3 regions of the Amycolatopsis thailandensis genome follow, and region 3 is predicted to be linked to each of the others. Evidence: riboswitches for the same ligand, from Rfam matches in the RefSeq annotation. Region 3 holds a riboswitch; each other region holds the start of a gene.
What was found. A riboswitch is a leader RNA that binds a small molecule or an ion and turns the genes downstream of it on or off. The one in region 3 is predicted to bind S-adenosylmethionine.
Positions count from the first base shown of each region.

Region 1: linked by a shared signal. The riboswitch ahead of ACFWMR_RS15965 (methionine ABC transporter ATP-binding protein) and the one ahead of thrC (threonine synthase) in region 3 are both predicted to bind S-adenosylmethionine.
Region 2: linked by a shared signal. The riboswitch ahead of ACFWMR_RS14250 (aminotransferase class V-fold PLP-dependent enzyme) and the one ahead of thrC (threonine synthase) in region 3 are both predicted to bind S-adenosylmethionine.

Region 1 is NZ_JBHXJK010000034.1:7,805-14,755, reverse strand. It holds gene ACFWMR_RS15980 (transglycosylase family protein) at 1-1,147, shown strand, start outside; gene ACFWMR_RS15975 (DUF222 domain-containing protein) at 1,208-2,230, opposite strand; gene rsmA (16S rRNA (adenine(1518)-N(6)/adenine(1519)-N(6))-dimethyltransferase RsmA) at 2,422-3,258, shown strand; SAM riboswitch class I at 3,507-3,597, shown strand; gene ACFWMR_RS15965 (methionine ABC transporter ATP-binding protein) at 3,809-4,819, shown strand; gene ACFWMR_RS15960 (4-(cytidine 5'-diphospho)-2-C-methyl-D-erythritol kinase) at 4,942-5,907, shown strand; gene ACFWMR_RS15955 (ABC-F family ATP-binding cassette domain-containing protein) at 5,976-6,951, shown strand, end outside.
Region 2 is NZ_JBHXJK010000029.1:27,623-34,573, forward strand. It holds gene ACFWMR_RS14245 (M23 family metallopeptidase) at 101-784, shown strand; SAM riboswitch class IV at 913-1,027, shown strand; gene ACFWMR_RS14250 (aminotransferase class V-fold PLP-dependent enzyme) at 1,061-2,425, shown strand; gene ACFWMR_RS14255 (hypothetical protein) at 2,445-3,047, shown strand; gene lspA (signal peptidase II) at 3,072-3,635, shown strand; gene ACFWMR_RS14265 (RluA family pseudouridine synthase) at 3,632-4,558, shown strand; gene ACFWMR_RS14270 (AsnC family protein) at 4,693-5,694, opposite strand; gene ACFWMR_RS14275 (DUF885 domain-containing protein) at 5,828-6,951, shown strand, end outside.
Region 3 is NZ_JBHXJK010000071.1:38,798-45,748, reverse strand. It holds gene thrC (threonine synthase) at 1-1,094, opposite strand, end outside; SAM riboswitch class I at 1,108-1,241, opposite strand; gene holA (DNA polymerase III subunit delta) at 1,377-2,360, shown strand; gene rpsT (30S ribosomal protein S20) at 2,627-2,887, opposite strand; gene ACFWMR_RS26130 (EamA family transporter) at 3,221-4,126, shown strand; gene ACFWMR_RS26125 (VOC family protein) at 4,149-4,523, shown strand; gene ACFWMR_RS26120 (class I SAM-dependent methyltransferase) at 4,520-5,107, opposite strand; gene lepA (translation elongation factor 4) at 5,221-6,951, shown strand, end outside.

The DNA of each region.
Region 1 (6,951 bases), on a different contig from region 3:
CGCGACCAAGGACGAGGTCATCTCGAGCGCGACCCGCGTCTGGAAGAAGCGGTTCCTCAAGGGGACCGTCATGGCGGTGCTGCTCACCCTCGGTGGCGGCGGCGCGGCCGCGATGGCGATGAACAAGAGCGTCACGCTCGACATCGACGGCAAGCAGCAGACCGTCCACAGCTTCGGTGACACGGTCGGCGAGGTCCTCGAGGACGCCGGCCTTTCGGTCGGCGCGCACGACTCGCTCTCACCCTCGCCGCAGGCCGAGGTGGGCGACGGCGGCGTCATCAAGCTGGAGCGCGGCCGCAAACTGAACCTGATCGTCGACGGCGCACCGCAGCAGGAGTCCTGGGTCCGCGCGACCAACCTCAGTGAGGCCCTGAACCAGCTCGGCCGTTCCGATCTCGCGAAGTCCGGCACCTGGACCTCGATGCCGCAGAACGGCGAGCTCCCGCTCGAGGGAACCACCGTCGAGGTCAAGACCCTCAAGAACGTCACCGTCTTCGACGGCGCGAACGAACCGCACAAGGTTCAGACCAACTCGGTCACCACCAAGGAATTCCTCGGTGAGCTCCGGATGACCCTCGGCCCGGACGACGAGGCCGTCGGCGGCCTCGACGTCAAGCTGGTCGACGGCGCCGAGGTCCACATCAGCCGGACCGGCGTCACCATGGTCAAGCAGAACGAGGAAATCGCTCCGCCCGAGCAGAAGGTCGACGACCCGGAGCTCGAAAAGGGCAAGACCAAGGTCGAGGACCCGGGCACCCCGGGCCAGAAGACCGTGACCTACAAGGTCACCAAGCGCAACGGCAAAGAGGTCGGCCGCGAGAAGGTCTCGGAAGAGGTCATCACCGAGGCCAAGCCCAAGATCGTCAAGGTCGGTACGAAGAAGCCCGCCGACCCGGTCATCGGTGACGCTGGTGCCTGGGACCGCATCGCGCAGTGCGAGTCGACCGGCAACTGGGCCGCCAACACCGGCAACGGCTACTACGGTGGCCTGCAGTTCAACAAGAGCACCTGGGACGCCTACGGTGGCGATCAGTACGCCGCGTACCCGCACCAGGCCAGCAAGGCCCAGCAGATCGCCGTCGCCGAGAAGGTTCGCGACAGCCGTGGCGGCTACGGCGCTTGGCCGCACTGCGGCAAGAAGGCCTGACGCCTGCTAAGTCCTCCTTTCCTGAAGGTCATCGTGTGGGTTCCGCCCGCAAGGTGGCCTTCAGGCCGTTAAAGGCTTCTGCGGCGGCACAGCGTTTTCGGCTCTCGGTTTCGACAGCCGTGTCCACCAGCGTGTGGGTCGTATGCGGGCCACGTTCTGGGAGCGTTCGGTCGCAGCGCCCTCTCGTACGCCACTGTGGCCGCGGTGCGGGCTTGGATAGCTCTTCGGCCGTACCGGGGTGGCCTTGGGGTTGTGTTCGGGTCTCTTGACCGGCTCAGGGGGCTGAGACTGCCCGGTGCCTTGTTCAGGGGCCTGCCGAGGCAAGGGGACATCCGGTTCACTTTCCGCGAGATCGACGATCTCCGTGAAGGCGTCACCGCGTCTCTCGGCCGGTGTGCGGTCGTCGGCTTCCCCGTTCGGGGCTGGATACGCCCGCGGCACCATGAGCGCGTTCAGTCGGGCGCCTGTCTCCGGATCGAGGTTGCCGCGCATGTCCCAGCGGCCGGTTCGTTTCTGCCGTAACCAGAATTCGCTTCGTTCGCGTTTCGGGGCGGGATCCTCCGTGGTGCTCCCGTCCGGGTCGAGAAGCGCGAGCAGGTCTGTTCCGGCCACTGTGATGTCGCGAGGTCTCGCGACGCTGGCGAGATCGACCAGATCCTTCTCGGCCTCGGATCGCGCGCTCGCGGTGACGTGGTCGGGCAGCTTCTTCAGGACAGTGACGATCCGGTCGATGCCGGCTTCGGCCAGTACGCCCGTAGCGGCTGTGACTCCGGTCAAAGGCGCGACGGGTCGAGTCGATGTGCCGTCGCGCGCACGTCTCGAGTTGAGCGCCAGTGCACGACCGGTCACCTTCTGAGCCTCCGCTCTGGGGACCCGGGCCACATGTTCGTAGAAGACGGCGATCGAGTTGAATCCGTAAAGCTCCCGGACACCACGTGACTCGATCTCGGCCAGGATCTGGCCGACTTCGGCGGCGAGGCGCCGCCCTTCGCATAGCCGTGACTGCAACTCGTCGAGGAGCAGATCGGCGTCACCTTCCGGCAGGTTGAGCGGGAAGGCCTTGGGGATGTTTGTGCTGGTCATCCCTCGATTGTCGGGCCAGAGTCGAACGAATGCACGGTATCGATCGGGTGGATGATCATTACGCTCCGGCAGACCGAAATTGCGCCCATCACCCTGAAGTGGAACGCGGGCAGATAGAAACCGTCGGAAGGGTGGTGGGGGCGAGTCGCGGCCGCCAGTCGCGGCTCGCGGGGGCTGGTTACGATCGTCGGGTGACTGAACTGCTCGGGCCTGCGGAGATCAGGGCGCTGGCGGCCGAGCTGGACGTGCGTCCGACCAAGAAGCTCGGCCAGAATTTCGTGCACGATCCCAACACGGTGCGCCGCATCGTCGACCTTTCAGGGGTCGGCGAAGGCGACGTCGTGCTGGAAGTCGGGCCGGGCCTCGGCTCGTTGACCCTCGGGCTGCTCGCGACCGGAGCCGAGGTCGTCGCGGTCGAAATCGACCCCGTGCTGGCCGGACGGCTGCCGAACACCGCGGCCGAACGGGGAGGCGCCGAAAGGCTGACGGTCGTCGGGGCGGACGCTCTGCGGATCACGGCGGCCGACCTGCCTGCGCGGCCGACCGCGCTCGTCGCGAACCTGCCGTACAACGTCGCCGTTCCCGTCGTGCTTCACCTGCTCGCCGAGCTGCCATCGCTGACCAGTGGTCTCGTAATGGTCCAGACCGAGGTCGCCGACCGAATGGCGGCAGGGCCGGGGAGCCGGACTTACGGCGTCCCCAGCGTCAAGCTCGCGTGGTACGGCAAGGCGCGCAAGGTCGCGGCGGTGCCCCGCGCGGTCTTCTGGCCCGTTCCGAACGTGGACTCCGCGCTGGTCGCTTTCGAGCGGGGCGACGTGGTGTCGTCCGTGGAGCGGAAACAGTTGTTCGCGGTGGTCGATGCCGCCTTCTCGCAGCGTCGAAAGACTTTGCGCGCGGCGTTGGCGTCATGGGCGGGTTCCGCCGAACGCGCGGGCGAGTTGCTCGAGAAGGCGGGTATCGACCCCAAGACCCGCGGGGAGCAGCTGGACGTCCACCAGTTCGCCCGGATCGCCGCCGCGGCTGGCTGACCACATGTCGCAGGTGTGACCGGTACCGCGCCGAACGCGGTCCGGTCGATGTCAGCAAGACTGCGTAAATCCTCTCCTGGATCTACTTGATCCAGAGCTGTCTTCGCAGGCAGCGGCATCGCCATAGCACAAATGCATCTGGTGCTGTCTCAAAATATGGATAGCCGATCCTGTATCGTGGACGCGACCAGACGTGTGATCTGCGACTACGTGCTTGCTTTCATCCAGTGGGATCGGTTTTACTCAGTGAGCCATCCCGAGCGACTGAGAGACCTGGCTCGCCGAAGTCGCAGCAACCACCCTCCACGGGGCAGGTGCTACCGCCAGGACCGATGGAGGCTGTGCCTAATGAACAGGGTCACCCACCCGCTCCTGCTGACCAGGCGACGTGTAGTCGACGAAGGTCGCCGCACGGTAAGTGCGTGTCGACGCTCCACCGTTACTGCCTGAGTCTTTTCCCTTACCTCTGAATCCCGTCCGTTCCGGACGGTCACTCGGTGACGGTCGGCGCGCTCGAAAGAAGCGGCGCCCCATTTGCATGGAGCCTTTCGTGATCACTGTCGAAAACCTGTCCAAATCCTTTCCCCTCAACGGAAATCCCGTCGTCGCCCTGCGCGATGTGAGCGTGGACATCCAGGCGGGCTCGCTGTTCGGAGTCGTCGGTCCGGCCGGCTCCGGCAAGTCGACCCTCGCTCGTTGCATCGGGCTCCAGGAGCGCCCCGACCGTGGTGTCGTCCGCCTCGACGGCCTCAACACCGGGACCCTCGACGGACGCCGTCTGCGCGAAATCCGCCGCCAGGTCGGTGTCGTGAGCACCAAACCGGAGTTGCTCGCCGAACGCACCATCGCCGGCAACATCGCGTCGCCGCTCGAGCAGCTCGGCCTCGACGGGCCGCAGCGTCGCAACCGGGTCGGAAACCTGCTCGACCTGGTCGGACTCACGCCGCGGGCCGGGCAGCGGCCGGGTGAACTGTCCGAGGGGCAGCTGCGCCGAGTGGCCATCGCCAAGGCCCTGGCCGCCGGGCCGTCCGTGCTCCTGGCCGACGACCCCACCTCGGGTGTGCAGCCCGAGGAGTCCGGCGCGGTCCTGACCGTGCTCGACCGGGCACGCGCCGAGCTCGGGGTCACCGTGCTGCTCACCACTCCCGACGCCGGCGTCGTCCGTCGTGTCTGCGACGACGTCGCGGTCCTCGAAGCCGGGGCGATCATCGAACGCGGATCCGTGCTCGACCTGGTCTCCGACCCGAACAGCCGGACCGCGCAGGCGCTGCTGCCCTCGATCGAGACCGGCCGGGCGCAAGCCTCGAAATACGACCGCGCCGTGGACGTCGTGCTCGTCGGATTCGCTTCGGTCGGCGCGCTGCTTCCCGAGGCCGCCGGTCGCTTCGACGTCGAACTCGCCACCATCGGGGGCGGCCTGACCCGGATCGGCGACACGCCGGTGGGCCGGTTCCGTCTCGGTGTGCGCGGTGAGCGCGCGGACGCCGCCCTCGCGTGGATCGCCGAACGCGGCGGCCACGTGACCCACCCGGTCCGCGGACCGCAGGGCGTCGCTGCCTGATTTCTCCACGAACGGGCCGCTCAGGACGAAATCCGTCCGGGGCGGCCCGTCGGTGTCTGACTCGTCCTGTTCTCTTTTCTCCTGGTGACGGCACAAGTGGAGCGGCCACGTAGGCTTGAGTCGTGCTCGCCGTCGTACCGCCCCCAGTAACCGTCAGGGTTCCCGCCAAGGTCAACCTGCACCTGTCGGTCGGTGACGTACGCCCGGACGGCTATCACGAGCTGGTGACCGTGTTCCAGGCGCTTTCCCTGACCGACGAGGTGACCGTCGCGGTCACCGAGGACCCCGGCGTCGAGGTCTATGGCGAAGGTGAAGGTGTCGTACCGACCGGCGCCAACAATCTCGCCTGGAAGGCGGCGCAGGCTCTGGCGGCTCACGTCGGCAAAGCGGACGGTGAGTCCAAGGTCCGGGTGGTGCTTCGCAAAGGGATCCCGGTAGCGGGCGGGATGGCCGGAGGCAGTGCGGACGCGGCCGCGACCCTGGTGGGACTCGCCTCGCTTTGGAAGCTCGATATCTCCCGAGACGAACTGGCGGGTATCGCCGCGAAGCTCGGCAGCGATGTTCCTTTCGCGCTCTACGGCGGGACGGCATTGGGTACCGGCCGGGGCGAGCAGCTGGTGCCGGTCTTGTCTCGGCATACGTTCCATTGGGTCCTGGCCTTCGACCAGCGCGGTCTTTCGACGCCGCGGGTGTTCGGAGAACTGGACAGGTTGCGTGAAGAGGGCAACCCGCCGCGGATCGGTTCGCACACTCCGGTGGTCGAGGCGCTGGCGTCCGGTGACCCGCGTCAGCTGGCCCTGCTGCTCGGCAACGACTTGCAGGCGGCCGCTGTTTCGTTGCGTCCAGGGCTGCGACGCACGTTGCGAGCGGGAGTCAACGCGGGTGCGCTCGCTGGCACCGTGTCCGGGTCGGGGCCGACCTGTGCCTTCCTCTGCGCGGACGCCCAGTCGGCCGTCGAGGTCGCCGCGGAGTTGTCCGGGGCGGGGGTCTGTCGCACGGTTCGCGTCGCGCACGGACCGGTTCCCGGGGCCCGGCTGGTAGGCGGGGACGACGCGCCGCGGCCGGCGCCGCCTCGGGTGCACGCGTGAGGGTGTCCGAAAAGGACATCGACAAATTCGTTGTGGTGCAAGCTTTTTGGGAAAGGATCGGCTGAGGCATGGCCAACCTGGTCAACCTGGAGTCGGTGAGCAAGTCCTTCGGGGTGCGCCCGCTGCTCGACGGTGTTTCGCTCGGTGTGGCGGAGGGGCAGCGCATCGGCGTCGTCGGTCTCAACGGGGGCGGGAAGACGACCCTGCTGGAGGTCCTCGCGGGGATCAGCGAGCCGGATACGGGCCGGGTGAGTCAAGTCCGCGGCCTGCGGATGGCCGTGGTCACTCAGCGGACCGAACTCCCGGTCGGCAGCACGGTCGGCGATGTCGTGCTGGAGCGCTACGGAGCAGAGCACGAGTGGGCCGCTGACGCGCGTGTCAGGTCCATTATGGATGGTCTGGGGATCACCGCCCTCGGCCTCGAAAAGGCGACGGCGAACTTGTCCGGTGGCGAACGCCGCCGGGTGGCACTGGCGGCCGCCCTCACCGGTGAACTGGATCTCGTGGTCCTCGACGAACCGACCAACCACCTCGACGTCGAAGGTGTGCGGTGGCTCGCGGATCACCTGCTCAACCGCAAGATCGCCGTTGTGGTCGTCACCCACGACCGGTGGTTCCTCGACACGGTCGCGAGTGTGACCTGGGAGGTCACCAACGGTCGTGTCGAGCAGTACGAAGGTGGCTACGCGGACTGGATCTTCGCGCGGGCCGAGCGGGCCAGGCTGGCAGCGACAGCCGAAGAGAAACGGCAGAATCTGGCGCGTAAGGAGCTCGCGTGGCTGCGTCGCGGTCCTCAGGCCAGGACCTCGAAGCCGCGCTATCGCGTCGAGGCGGCGGAGGCCTTGATCTCCGACGTGCCGGAGCCGCGTGATTCGGTCGAACTGCAGGCGTTCGCCCGTCGGCGGCTGGGCAAGACCGTGCTGGAGATCGAAGACGCCACGTTGACCGTCGGCGACCGCACCCTGCTCGACCACGTCACGTGGCGGATCGGGCCCGGCGACCGGATCGGCCTGGTCGGCGTCAACGGATCGGGCAAGACGACGC
Region 2 (6,951 bases), on a different contig from region 3:
GATCTAAGAAAATTCTTCCCTTTTGTACTCCTTTTGGATTACTTTCCCGGCAATCCACTCCGTCGAATGGGTGAGTGTCACGGGTTAAGGAGTACGCAAGGTGACGAAACTTCCTGCACGGTTCGCCGGTCTGGGGGCCGCAGCCGCACTCGTCGGAGTGGTTCTCATCGCGCCGGTGGCGTCGGCGACGGGCGCCTTCCCCGCGTTCGGGTTGCCCTTCGACGCGGGCCAATCGGTCTACTCGGCGGGCATCCACTCGGACAACGGGAACTCCGGCGTGAAGAACGCCATCGACTTCAGTCCCGGCGACAAGACCGTGCGCGCTCCGCTGGCCGGCACCGTCCGGATCCAGCACTGCGACGGCGGCGACTGGGTGACCGTCGACCACGACGGCGGCTGGCGGACCGGCTACTACCACATGGAGCGCATTTCGGTCGCCGACGGCCAGAAGGTCGCCCCCGGCGACGCCCTCGGCCGGACCGGCAACGCGCTGCCCTGCGGTGGGAGCAGCACCGGCGCCCACGTGCACTTCACCCTGTGGATCCTGCCCGCGGCCGCCGCGCAGGGCGGCGACTCGCGCGACTTCGGCGTCGGCGCGGGCAATTGGAACGGCATGTCGTACGACGAGGTCTCGACCAAGGTCGCCGAGGCCTACGGCGAAGCTGTCGACGGCAAGACCTTCGGCGGCTGGCAGTTCACCGCGGGCACCGATCAGTACTCCGGTACCGCGACCGAGGTCTCTTCGCGTTCCGTCGTCCCGTTGCCGGGCCGATTCCGCGTCTGACCTCCCGTTGCCCGGCGCGGCGCGGCGCCGGGCAACGGTTCTCCTCGATTGCGGAACGCGTGACCGGCGTCTCAACATCCGGACAAGGGGTGGCTTGATCGCCGGTGCATCCGCTAACTTCGTTCGTAGGTCACGAGTGTCAGCGTCAAGCCCCGGCTAGCTGACCGGCAACCCTCCTTCCGCGGTGGGGTGCCCCGGGTGAGGACCTGGCTCGTCGCGTGGTGCGACGGGCAAGCGCGGGATCCTCTGTCGGGTCCCCTGGCCCGGAGGATGACCATGACTCTCGCTCTCGAACGCACGAACGCCCCCGCCGTCGTCGCGGAAACCGTTGTCTCGCAAGAAGTTCCGACGGTGGCGTGTGCCGGTCTGCGGGTTCCGCTGGTCACCGGCGGCGAGATCGGGTACGCCAACCTCGATCACGCGGCGAGCGCTCCCTGTCTGGACAAGGTCCGCGCCGCGGTCGACGAATTCCTCCCCTGGTACGCCAGCGTCCACCGCGGCGCCGGGTTCGCCTCGCAGATCTCCACCAAGCTTTACGAGCGCACGCGCGGGATCCTGCGTGACTTCGTCGACGCGCGGTCGACCGACACCGTCGTGTTCACCCGCAACACCACCGATTCCTTCAACCTTCTCGCCCGCAGCCTGCCGAAGCACACGTCGGTCGTCGTGTTCGACACCGACCACCACGCCGCGCTGCTGCCGTGGAAGGGCCCGAACGTCCGCCGGATTTCGACGCCGCGCACCCGCCTCGCCGCTGTGTCCTCTGTGGACGAAGCTCTCGCGGACTGCCCGCAGGGCCCGCGGCTGGTCGTCATCACCGGCGCGTCCAACGTGACCGGGGAACTGTTGCCGGTCAAGGAGATCGCCGCCGTCGCGCGGCGGCACGGCGCCCGGATCGCGCTCGACGCGGCGCAGCTCGCGCCGCATCGCAAGATCTCTGTTCGCGAACTGGACGTCGATTACGTCGCACTGTCGGGCCACAAGCTGTACGCGCCCTTCGGCGCCGGCGCGCTGATCGGCCGCGCCGACTGGCTGCGCGCCGCCCAGCCGTACCTCGCCGGTGGTGGCGCGACGAAGCTCGTCACCCGCGACGCGGAAGATCTGGGCGTGGTCTGGAACTCCGGCGCCGAGCGGCACGAAGCCGGTTCCCCCAACACCGTCGGTGTCTACGCGCTCGGTGTCGCCTGCGAGACGCTCGCCGAAAACTGGGAAGCGATCGTCTCCCACGAGGACGAACTGCTGGCGCGGCTGCGTCGCGGTCTCGCCGGTATCCCCGGATTCGCCGAGCTTCGGCTGTTCGACGCCCCGGTCGACAGGGTCGGCACGCTCAGCTTCGTCGTCGATGGCTTCGAACCGGGCTGGCTCGCCGCGGTTCTTTCCGCGGAGTACGGCATCGGCGTCCGTGACGGTGCCTTCTGCGCGCACGTGGCGACCAAGCGGCTGATCGCCGCCGCCGGTTCGACGGGGCAGCAGGCCGTCCGGGTCAGCCTCGGCCTCGGCAGCACCACCGAACACGTGGACCGGGTCGTCCTGGCGCTGCGCCAGATCGTCGCCCGCGGCGCGCGCTGGCAGTACGAAAAGCCCGAGGGCCGCTGGGTGCCGGAGAACGATCCGCGGGAGCTTCCCCCGTTCTGCGCCTGACCCACTACCCTCACCCCGCATGGGGAACGAGCGACCGCGTTACTGGTTTCCGCTGGCGTTGCTGGGATTCGCCCAGCTGGTGGTGGTGGCCTCGTCCGTCGGCACCGGCCCGCCCGGGGGATGGTTCGCCTACGCGCCCAACCACGGCCCGGGCCTGCATCAAGGGCTCTATGGCGTGGAGATGAGCCGCGCGACCGCGACCGCGATCGACCTGTCGTTCTCCGGCTTCGGCCGGAACGACGGCTGGCTGTTCGCCGTCCTCGCGGTCTACCTCGGCACGGTGCTGTTCTACGCGATCCGGGCGAAGACCACGCCGTGGTGGAAGGTCGCCCTGATCGCTGTCGGGGGAATGGTCGCGATCCCGCTGGCGGATCTGGTCGGTTTCTGGGAATTCGAAATCGACGGCGACGCGCGGAGCGCGATCCTGCTGACACTGGGCCTGGTCGCGCTCGCCTGGCTGGACCGCAGCGTGCTCGTACTGGTTGTGGCCGCCGCGTTCGTGCTCTGCGCCGTCGTGCTCGCGCGGGGGCAGTTCGCGCTGGTGCTGTCTTCGCTGGTCGCGCTCGCCGGGGCGTTCGCGGCACTGCTGAGCAGGCCGAAGGCGGCCGCCGAGGAGACCTGAGCACGCTCCGTGGACAATGGGGGAGTGAGCACAGAGCCCGAAACCGCGCCACCGGCGCCGCCGCTGCCCAAAAAGCGCGTCGCCGTCGTGTTCGTCGTCGCCGCGGTGCTGTGGGGGATCGACCTCCTCACCAAGCAGATCGCCGTGTCGACGCTGGAGGGCAAGCAGCCGGTCGAGTTCCTCGGCGGGCTGGTGTACTTCCAGCTGGTGCGCAACCCCGGTGCCGCCTTCTCGATGGCGACCGGGCTGACCTGGGTGCTCGCGCTGGTCGCGGTCGCCGTCGTGGTCGCCATCGTCTGGCTGGCCCGGCGGCTGCGTTCGGTCGGCTGGGCGATCGGCCTCGGCCTGGTGCTGGCCGGCGCGCTCGGCAACCTGACCGACCGGATCTTCCGCGCCCCCGGCCCGCTCCAGGGGCACGTGGTCGACATGATCTCCGCGTTCGCGCCGAACGGGCAGGGCTGGGCGATCTTCAACGTCGCCGACTCCGCGATCTGCGTCGGCGGCGTGCTCATCGTGATCCTCTCCTTGCTGGGCAAGGACTACGACGGATCGTCCACGAAGGACAAGAAGAAGGCGGCGAGCGAATGAGCGCGCGGATGTTGCCCGTTCCCGACGGGCTCGACGGCATGCGCGTCGACGCGGGATTGGCGAAACTGCTGGGACTTTCCCGCACCGTCGTGGCGGAACTGGCCGAATCCGGCGAGATCTTCCTCGACGGCAGGCCTGCCGGGAAGTCGGACCGGCTGTCCGCCGGCGGGCTGCTCGAAGTGACGCTGCCCGATCCGGCCTCGGCGATCGAAGTGGTCGCGGAACCCGTCGAGGGCATGAAGATCCTGCACGACGACGACGACATCGTGGTGATCGCGAAGCCGGTCGGTGTCGCCGTGCACCCGAGCCCTGGCTGGACCGGCCCGACCGTCGTCGGCGGGCTCGCCGCCGCCGGGTTGCGGATCGCGACGTCGGGCGCGGCCGAACGCCAGGGCGTCGTGCACCGGCTGGACGCCGGCACCACCGGCGTGATGGTCGTCGCGAAGAGCGAGCACGCGTACACCGTGCTGAAGCGGGCGTTCAAGGAACGCACCGTCGACAAGGGCTACCACGCCATCGTCCAGGGCCACCCGGACCCGACGCGCGGCACCATCGACGCGCCGATCGACCGGCATCCCCGGCACGACTACAAGTTCGCCGTCGTCCAGGGCGGGCGGCCCAGCGTGACGCACTACGAGGTCGTCGAGGCTTTCCGTGCCGCGTCGCTGGCCAAGATCAAACTGGAGACCGGCCGCACGCACCAGATCCGCGTGCACTTCTCGGCGCTCAAGCACCCGTGCGTCGGCGACCTCACCTACGGCGCCGACCCGGTGCTCGCGCGCAAGCTGGGGCTTTCGCGGCAGTGGCTGCACGCGAAGACGCTCGGCTTCGCGCATCCGTCGGACGGGCGCTGGGTCGAGTTCGAGTCGGAGTACCCGGACGACCTGGCGAACGCCCTGCGGATCCTGCAGGACGAGAACTAGCTGCTGCGCATTTAGTCCTCTAAATGCGCTCTTGGTCTACTCGCGGCGGCGCGGTGCCGAGTACATGAAGGCCCCCTTGCTTGCGCCTGGCTCCGTGAAGGACCCCTTCATGTACTTGAAGAGCCGCTGCGCGCTCAGTCCTCGATCGACCAGGTCAGGGTGCGTTCGTCCGGTTCCGGCCGCGGCGACCAGCGCACGGCGACCACGCGGGTGGCGTCCGGCAGCACGTAGACGGTGTGCCCGCCGAGCGTCTCGCCCGGCCGGACGCCGATCTTGTGCGGCGGCCGCGAGGTGAGGGAGACCGGCGCCTTCGCGATCGGTTTGCCGTCCGCGGTGAGCAGTTCGAGATAGTTGTCCGGCAGCGACACGAACGGGATGTTCCCGCGGTTGGTGATCTCGGTGTGCACCACGACCGACCGTTCCCCGGCCTCCAGCGAGTATCCCGCCGCGCTGAACAGGTAGTCCGCCGGGTCCTGGACCTCGAGCAACTGGACGGTGAGCTGCTCGCCCTCCAGCCCCTGGGTCTCCATGACGTCGCCGGTCTTGCCCTTCTTGCCCTCGGGGACCTGCCGCGGCGCGGGCTGCTGCTCGTCGCCGCGGGCCCAGGACGCGGTCTGCGGGACACCCCAGGTGCTCATCACCGGGTCGGCGGGCGCCGGCGGCGGCGCGAACTGCGGCGGGGCAGGCGGCCGTGGCTGCTGCTGAGGCGGCGCCATCGGCTGCCGCACCGGGGCCGACGGCGGACCGGGATACCGGCCCGACGGCGTGCCGTGCACGTTGTACGCGCCCGACGGCGTCCCTTGGACGTTGTACGGCCCGGAGGGGGTGCCCTGGACGTTGTGCGGTCCGGAGTGACCCGGCGGACGCTGAGGCTGCTGAGGTTGTTGTGGCGGTGGGGCCTGCTGAGGCTGCTGGGCCCAGGAAGGCGGCGAGCTCGCGATGGCCGCGCGCAGCCCGTTCGGATCGCTCTCGACGCCCACGAGCAGCGGCAACCCGCTGCCGGAGAGGGCGACCAGGCGGTACGCGACCTCTCGCGGATCCATGCCGACCTTGGCCGCGAGTTCGTGCACGGCCGCCTTGCCCAGGTCCGCGAGGGCGGCGAGCAGGCGGATGTCCACGGGATCGGTCACGGCCACGTCCGGGAACGCTACCGTCTCGCCCCCGGCGCCGTGGGAGTGGCCGTCCGCGTGCGGCAAAACCCGGCTTCGGTAGTACTCGCTCTCCGTTAGGGTCGGGGACACCGCCTCCACCGACCCCTGGGGAAGAAACATGAGCGAAGTCTCCGCCCTCGCCGACGAGTTCGTCGAAGTCCTGTTCGACGCCGAGCCGGTCACGCCCGCTTTGCAGGGCTTCCGTCCCGAATCGACCGGGCTCGCGGATCTCAGCGAGGCCGGGGGCGACGCCTTCCGCGCGAAACTGGCCGGCCTCGCCGAGCGGGCCGAGGCGCTCGGCACCGACGGGCTGAGCGCGGAGGAGAAGACCACCAGGGACGTCCTGATCGCGACGGCGCGGGGGAAGATCGCGCTGCTGGACTCGCGATTCGTCGAGTTCACCGTCAGTGACCTGTTCATCTCGCCCGCCGCCGAGGTGCTCACCGTGCTGCCGATGATGTCGGTCGGCACGGGCGCGCAGGCGGAGGCGCACCTCGGGCGCATCGCGGCGATCCCGGAGTACCTGCGCCAGGCCGCGCGGCGGCATCGGGACGGCGTCGCCCGCGGCCTGGTCCCGGTCGCCTACCTGGTCGACGCCACCATCGCGTACCTCGACCGGTATCTCGCCGAGCCGTCGGCCGACCCGCTGCTGCGCCAGCCCGCGCCCGACGACGACTTCGAGACGCGCCGCGCCGGCCTGCTGCGCGACGTCGTCCGGCCCGCGATCGCCGAGTACCGCGAGGTCCTCGCGAACGAGATCGCGCCGCACGGCCGTCCCGAGGACAAGCCCGGCGTCTGCTGGCTGCCCGACGGCGAGCGCATCTACGCCCTGCTCGCCGAGATGCACACCACGACCGTCCGCACCCCGCGCGAGCTGCACCAGACCGGGCTTGACGTGATCGCGAACCTCGCCGCCGAGTACCGCGAGTACGGTTCCCGCGTCTTCGGTACCACCGACCTCGCCGAGATCTTCTCCAGGCTCCGCACCGACCCGGCGCTGCGCTGGTCCGGCGCCGACGAGATGCTGGACTCCGCCCGCGCGGCCATCACCAGGGCCGAAGCCGAGGCGCCGAAGTGGTTCGGCCGGATCCCGCCGCAGCCGTGGACGGTCGAGCCGGTCCCCGCCGAATCCGCGCCCGGAGCGCCCGCCGCGTACTACATGTGGCCAGCGGTCGATGGCTCCCGCCCCGGGATCTACTTCGCCAACACCCACAAGGCCGAGGAGCGGTTCCGGCACGCGGC
Region 3 (6,951 bases):
ACGGTGACCCCGCCGGCGGTCTCGGTGAAGATGCCTTCGGTACGGGCGAGCAGCCGGATGCCCTCGACGACCTCTTCGTCGGTGACGTCTTCGATCGCGCCACCGGTGCGGTTGACCACGTCGAGGACGTAGGGGCCGTCGGCCGGGTTGCCGATCGCCAGCGACCGGGCGATCGTGTCCGGCTTGACCGGCTGGACGACGTCGTGGCCCGCGCGGAAGGCCGTCGAGACAGGGGAGCAGCCGGTGGCCTGCGCGCCGAACACCTTGTACGGCGTTTCGTCCACGAGGCCGAGCTGCCCGAACTCGCGGAATCCCTTGTCCACCTTGGTGAGCTGGGAACCGGAGGCGATCGGCACCACGATCTGCGAGGGCAGCCGCCAGCCGAGCTGCTCGGCGACCTCGAAGGCCAGCGTCTTGGAGCCTTCGGAGTAGTAGGGCCGGACGTTCACGTTGACGAACGCCCAGCTCTCCTGCTCGGCGGCGAGCTGGGTGGCGAGCCGGTTCACGTCGTCGTAGTTGCCGTCGACCGCGATCAGGTCGCCGTCGTACACGGCGGTGGTGAGGATCTTGGCGCGCTCGAGGGTCTTCGGGATGAGCACGACCGACCGCCAGCCTGCGCGGGCCGCCGCGGCGGCGACCGCGTTGGCCAGGTTGCCGGTCGACGGACAGGCGAGTACGTCGAACCCGAACTCACGGGCGGCGGCCAGGGCGACGGCGACCACGCGGTCCTTGAACGAGTGAGTGGGGTTGCCGGTGTCGTCCTTGACCCAGACCTTCTTGACGCCCAAGGCTTTCGCGAGCCTGTCGGCCTGGATGAGCCGGGTGGCGCCGGGTTCGGTGTTGGGGATTTCTTCGACGTTCGAGGGGACGGGCAGGAGCTTCTTGTAGCGCCAGATGTTCTTCGGCCCGGCTTCGATGTCCTCGCGGCGCACACGGCCGAAGTCGTAGGCGACCTCGAGCGGCGAGAAGTCTTCGGCGGAAACGAATTCGGGGGCGAGCGGCTGCCGGTGTCCCTCTTCCTTCGACACCAGTTCGACGGCCGGTCCGAGATCCGGGGTCTTGGTGGTGGAGGTCGTGCCGAGGGTTGCGGTCATCGCGAGGTTCCTTTCCTCATCTGCCCCGCCGGTGGCGGGCCGGAATTGGCACCGTGTTCGTCAGCTACCCCGCGATCGCGGGATGACAGGCTGACGCCGGTTGCCGGGGCTTCATCGGGCCGTTCCCTCTGCCCCTCTGGATGAGCGGTATTCGATTGTCGGCACGCGAATGATCGCGTCGCCTCGCCAACACCGTACGACATGAGGCTCAGGTGGGGCCACCGTGCCCGGAACACATCACCGGACAAAGCACACGAGAGGACGAGTGGCAGGATCGTCATCGTGACGACGCAAGCTTCCGCCCCATCGCCGCTGGTCCTGGTTCTCGGTGAGGAAGAGCTGCTGATCGAACGCGCGGTCCGCGCCGCTTCGGACGCGGCCAAAGCGGCCGATCCGACGGCGGATCTCACCCGTATCCGGGTGTCGGACCTCACAGTTCCCGCCCTCGCGGAGATGGTCAGCCCCTCGCTGTTCGCCGAGGGCAGGGTGATCGTCCTCGAATCCGCGCACGACATCTCGCAGGAGCTTTCCGACGGGGTGATGGCCTACGTCAAGGCGCCCGCCGACGGCATCGTGCTCGTCGTCGTGCACAGCGGAGGTGGCCGGAGCAAGGCCGCGAAGGCGCTTCCCGCTGCCTTGAAGAAGGCCGGGGCGGAGGTCGTCGAGTGCCCGAAACTGACCAAGGCCGCCGAGCGGGAATCCTTTGTCCGCAACGAGGTCCGCCGGGTCGGCGGGAAGATCGACGGCGCGGCCGTGCTCGCGCTGATCGACGCCGTCGGCTCGGATCTGCGCGAGTTGTCGTCGGCCGCGACCCAGCTCGTCGCGGACGCCGGTGGCACCGTCGACGAGCAGGCGGTCCGGCGCTATCACCGGGGCCGCGCGGACGTGAACGGGTTCGCCGTCGCCGAGAAGGCCGTCGCCGGTGACAGGACGGCGGCGCTGGAGTCGTTGCGCTGGGCGATGCAGCTGGGTGTTCCCCACGTTCTGGTCGCGGACGCCCTCGCCGACGCCGTCCGGACGATCGCGCGGGTGTCGGGTGCCGGTCGCGGGAACCCGAACCAGATGGCAGGCGAGCTGGGGATGCCGCCGTGGAAGGTCCGCAAGGCGCAGGGGCAGGCCCGCGGCTGGGGGCAGGACGGCCTCGCCACCGCGATGCGGGTCGTCGCGAGGCTCAACGCCGAGGTCAAGGGGGTCGCGGCCAATCCGGAGTACGCGCTGGAACGCGCCGTCCTGGAGGTAGTCGACGCCCACGGCACCAGCCGCTAGCACCTACCGGACCACGCCCACTGCTCAAACGCTCACTGGACCGAGCCCGACGATCAACGCGCCCACGAACCGGGACCGGCGGACTCGTCTCGCCGGAAGTGCGCCAGCGCGACGGCGAGACTTCACCGGTCGCGCGCCCTCTTTCGGGCCGAAGGCCCACGTAAACGCGATGAAGGGGCGCCTCTCCGCCCCACGTGAGTGGGAAGCGGATCGACGCCCCTTCGGCGCGTTTACGTCAGCGCGCGATTAGATCGCGCTGCGCGCGATTAAAGAGAGTTCGCGCGCTTCGCGAGCGCGGACTTCTTGTTCGCGGCCTGGTTGGCGTGGAGAACGCCCTTGGTCACGGCCTTGTCCAGCTTCTTGGCCGCGTCCTTCTGCAGCTCCAGGGCCTTGGCCTTGTCGCCGGCGTCGGCGGCCTCGCGGAACTTGCGGATCGCGGTCTTCACCGAGGACCGGATCGCCTGGTTGCGCTGACGCGCCTTTTCGTTGGTGGTGATGCGCTTGATCTGCGACTTGATGTTGGCCACGGGGGCGCTCCTCTTGTATCTCTCGGTGGTTTCACCGCCGCGCTGTGACCGGCCCTGCGCGCTCGTGAAAGCGGCGCGGGTTTCCTCCATGACGGAATGCCACACAACGGTGAAGGGCAAGCTTAACAGCCGCCCCGGGACGGATCGCGGCCGCCTCCGGAGGAGTGGTTGAGGTACGGTGAAGATCGTAGTGCCTAGGGTTCCGCCGCCTGCCCGTTCCGCGAAACACACAATCAGGGCAGGTGGGACAGGTCCGAGCGGCACCATCGGCGGGGCCGGAAGCGCCGCCGTTCATCTGACGGGACAAAAGCCTGGAGGACCGGTGTTTTCCGCATGCGCGGAAAACGTGAAAGGTCCGTCGTGAACGTCACCGCCCTGTCCTTCGTCATCGTCGCCGCCGTCATCCACGCGGGCTGGAACCTGGCCGCCAAGCGGATCCGCCGCGGCGGGGCCCGGTTCGTCTGGGCCTACTACAGCTTCTCCGCGGTCCTGCTCATCCCCGTCATGGCGGTGTCGCTGGTCGTCGAGCCGCAACGTCCACAGTGGACCTGGCTGCTCGCCGCCGCGGTCACCGCGGTGTTCCACGTCACCTATGGGGTCGTCCTCCAGCGGGGGTACGCCGTCGGTGACCTGTCCGTCGTGTATCCCGTCGCCCGCGGGACCGGGCCACTGATCTCGGTGCTCGCGGCCGTCGTGCTGCTCGGCGAGCGGCCGGGGGTACTGGGCCTGGTGGGCGCGTTCCTGGTGGTCGCCGGGGTGCTGGTCATCGGCAGCGGGCGAGGGCAGGCCCATGCCGACGAGGCTGCTCGCATCGCTCGCCGCAAAGGAGTCCTGTACGGCCTGCTGACCGGGCTCACGATCGCCGCCTACACACTGTGGGACGCGCATTCGGTCACCGGTCTCGGTGTCCCGCCGATCATCTACTTCGGAACCGGCGCGATCGTGCAGAGCCTGCTCATGGCGCCGTACGCGCTGAAGGACCGAGAAGAGGTTTCGTGGCTCTGGCGTGAGCACAAGCGCGAAATCCTCATCGTCGGCTTGTTCTCCCCCTTCGCCTACCTGCTGGTCCTCTACGCCCTCCAGATCGCCCCGGTGAGCCTCGTCGCACCCGCGCGGGAGCTGAGCATCGTCCTGGGCGGCGTGGCCGCCTGGCTGGTCCTGGGAGAGTCGAACGCCGCCCGCCGGCTGGTCGGGTCGGCGGTCGTGCTGGCGGGGATCACCGCGATTGCGATGGCCTGAACCCATCCGGTAGGGATGAGCCATGGACGTGCTGAGCAGCAGGGTGCTGATCCACCCGAAGGACCTCGACGTGTCGACGGCGTTCTATCGGGACACCCTGGGCCTCGCGATCGACAAGGAGTTCCCCGGCGGGACGGTGTTCTTCGCCGGGAACGGGTCGATCGAGATCGTCGGCACCGGGAAGACCGGTCCGACTCCCGACGTCGCGTTGTGGCTCCAGGTCCGGGACCTGCCCGCGGCGCTCGAAGAGCTCGCCGCGAAGGGCTTGGACCCGGTCCGTGGCGCACGCCGTGAGCCCTGGGGCCTGGACGAAGCGTGGATCGCCGACCCGGACGGCACCAGGATCGTGCTGGTCGAGGTGCCGCGTGAGCATCCGTTGCGCACCGACCCGCGCTAGGTCCGGGGCTTGATCGCGCGCAGCTGAGCGGCGAGGGAAGCGCCGAAGCCCGGCGGATCCCAGGTCCAGGTCTGAAGGTCGGTGAAACCGGCGGCCGCCGCTTCGTCGGCCAGCTCGTGCCGGGACACCGGCAGCCACTTCTCGTGCGACGACAGCAGCAGCCTGCCGCCGGGTCGCAGCACGCGGAACAGTTCGGCGAACCCGGCCGCCCGGTCCTCCCACAGCTGCACGTTGTTGACGGTCAGGACCACGTCGACGCTCTCGTCCGGCTCGCCCGTGGAGTCCGCGGTGCCTTGTCTCAGCTCCACTTCGTCGCCGCACCGCCGACGGGCGCGGGAAAGCATCTCCGGGGACGGGTCGACGCCGATCGCGCGACCCGCGGTCTCGGCCGCGGCCCGCAGGCCGACACCCGGGCCGGGACCCACGACCAGGACGGTTTCGCCGGACTCGAGCGACGCCAGTTCGACGACGCGAAGTTCGGTGGCAGCGTTGCCGTGCGCCATCGCCAGGCCACCGAACCGGCCGAGCAGTCCCCTGGGATGGCCGAACGTGCGATCGAGCATTTGGGACAGTGAAGTACTCATACTTCGAGGGCACCACAGCTCACCACGGGCCGCATCGGGGATGACCCCCACTCGCACCCGGAGCGGCATGGGAGCATAGAGGTGGCACACCCCGACCTTCGCGAGGAAACCCGTTGACGACGTTCGCCGACACGACCTTCACGCCCCCGGAGCTCATCCGGAACTTCTGCATCATCGCGCACATCGACCACGGCAAGTCGACCCTGGCCGACCGGATGCTGCAGCTCACCGGCGTGGTCGAGGAGCGGGCCATGCGCGCTCAGTACCTCGACCGCATGGACATCGAACGGGAACGCGGGATCACCATCAAGGCGCAGAACGTGCGCCTGCCCTGGAAGGTCGACGGTCAGGACCACGTCCTGCACCTGATCGACACCCCGGGCCACGTGGACTTCACCTATGAGGTCTCCCGGGCGCTGGAGGCCTGCGAAGGGGCGATCCTGCTGGTCGACGCCGCGCAGGGGATCGAGGCGCAGACGCTGGCGAACCTCTACCTCGCACTCGAGAAGAACCTGCACATCATCCCGGTGCTGAACAAGATCGACCTGCCGTCGGCCGACCCGGACAAGTACGCGGCCGAGCTGGCGCACATCATCGGTTGCGAGCCTTCGGACGTGCTTCGCGTGTCGGCGAAGACCGGTGTGGGGGTGACCGAGCTGCTGGACGAGTGCGTGAAGCAGGTCCCGCCGCCGGTCGGCGACGCGGACGCGCCCGCCCGCGCGATGATCTTCGACTCGGTCTACGACACCTACCGGGGCGTCGTGACCTACATCAGGGTCGTCGACGGCAAGATCACGCCGCGCGAGCGGATCAAGATGATGTCCACCGGCGCCACCCACGAACTGCTCGAGGTCGGGATCATCTCGCCGGAGCCCAAGGCCAGCAAGGGGCTCGGGGTCGGTGAGGTGGGTTACCTCATCACCGGGGTGAAGGACGTCCGTCAGTCGAAGGTCGGTGACACCGTCACCTCCGAGCGCAAGGGCGCCGAGGAGCCGCTCGCCGGCTACCGCGAGCCGAAGCCGATGGTGTACTCCGGCCTGTACCCCGTCGACGGTTCGGACTACCCGGAGCTGCGCGAGGCGCTGGACAAGCTCCAGCTCAACGACGCCGCGCTCGCCTACGAGCCGGAAACCTCCGTGGCGCTCGGATTCGGGTTCCGCTGCGGCTTCCTCGGCCTGCTGCACCTGGAGATCACGCGGGACCGGCTCGAACGCGAATTCGGCCTCGACCTGATCTCCACCGCGCCGAACGTCATCTACAACGTCGTGCTCGAGGACAAGAGCGAGATCGTGGTGACGAACCCGTCGGACTGGCCGACCGGGATGAAGATCTCCGAGGTCCACGAGCCGGTCTCCAAGGTGAGCATCCTGGCGCCTTCGGAGTTCGTCGGCACGATCATGGAACTGTGCCAGGCCAAGCGCGGCACGCTGCTGGGGATGGACTACCTCTCCGAGGACCGCGTCGAACTCCGCTACAACATCCCGCTCGCGGAGATCATCTTCGACTTCTTCGACACGCTGAAGTCGCGCACGCGCGGCTACGCGTCCCTCGACTACGAAGAGGGCGGCGACCAGATCGCCGATCTGGTCAAGGTCGACATCCTCTTGCAGGGTGAAACCGTCGACGCGTTCTCGGCGATCGTGCACAAGGACGCCGCCTACGGCTACGGCAACCGGATGGCGACCCGGCTGCGTGAGCTGATCCCGCGCCAGCAGTTCGAGGTGCCGATCCAGGCGGCCGTCGGGTCGCGGATCATCGCCCGCGAGACCATCCGCGCGATCCGCAAGGACGTGCTCGCGAAGTGCTACGGCGGTGACATCTCGCGTAAGCGCAAGCTGCTGGAA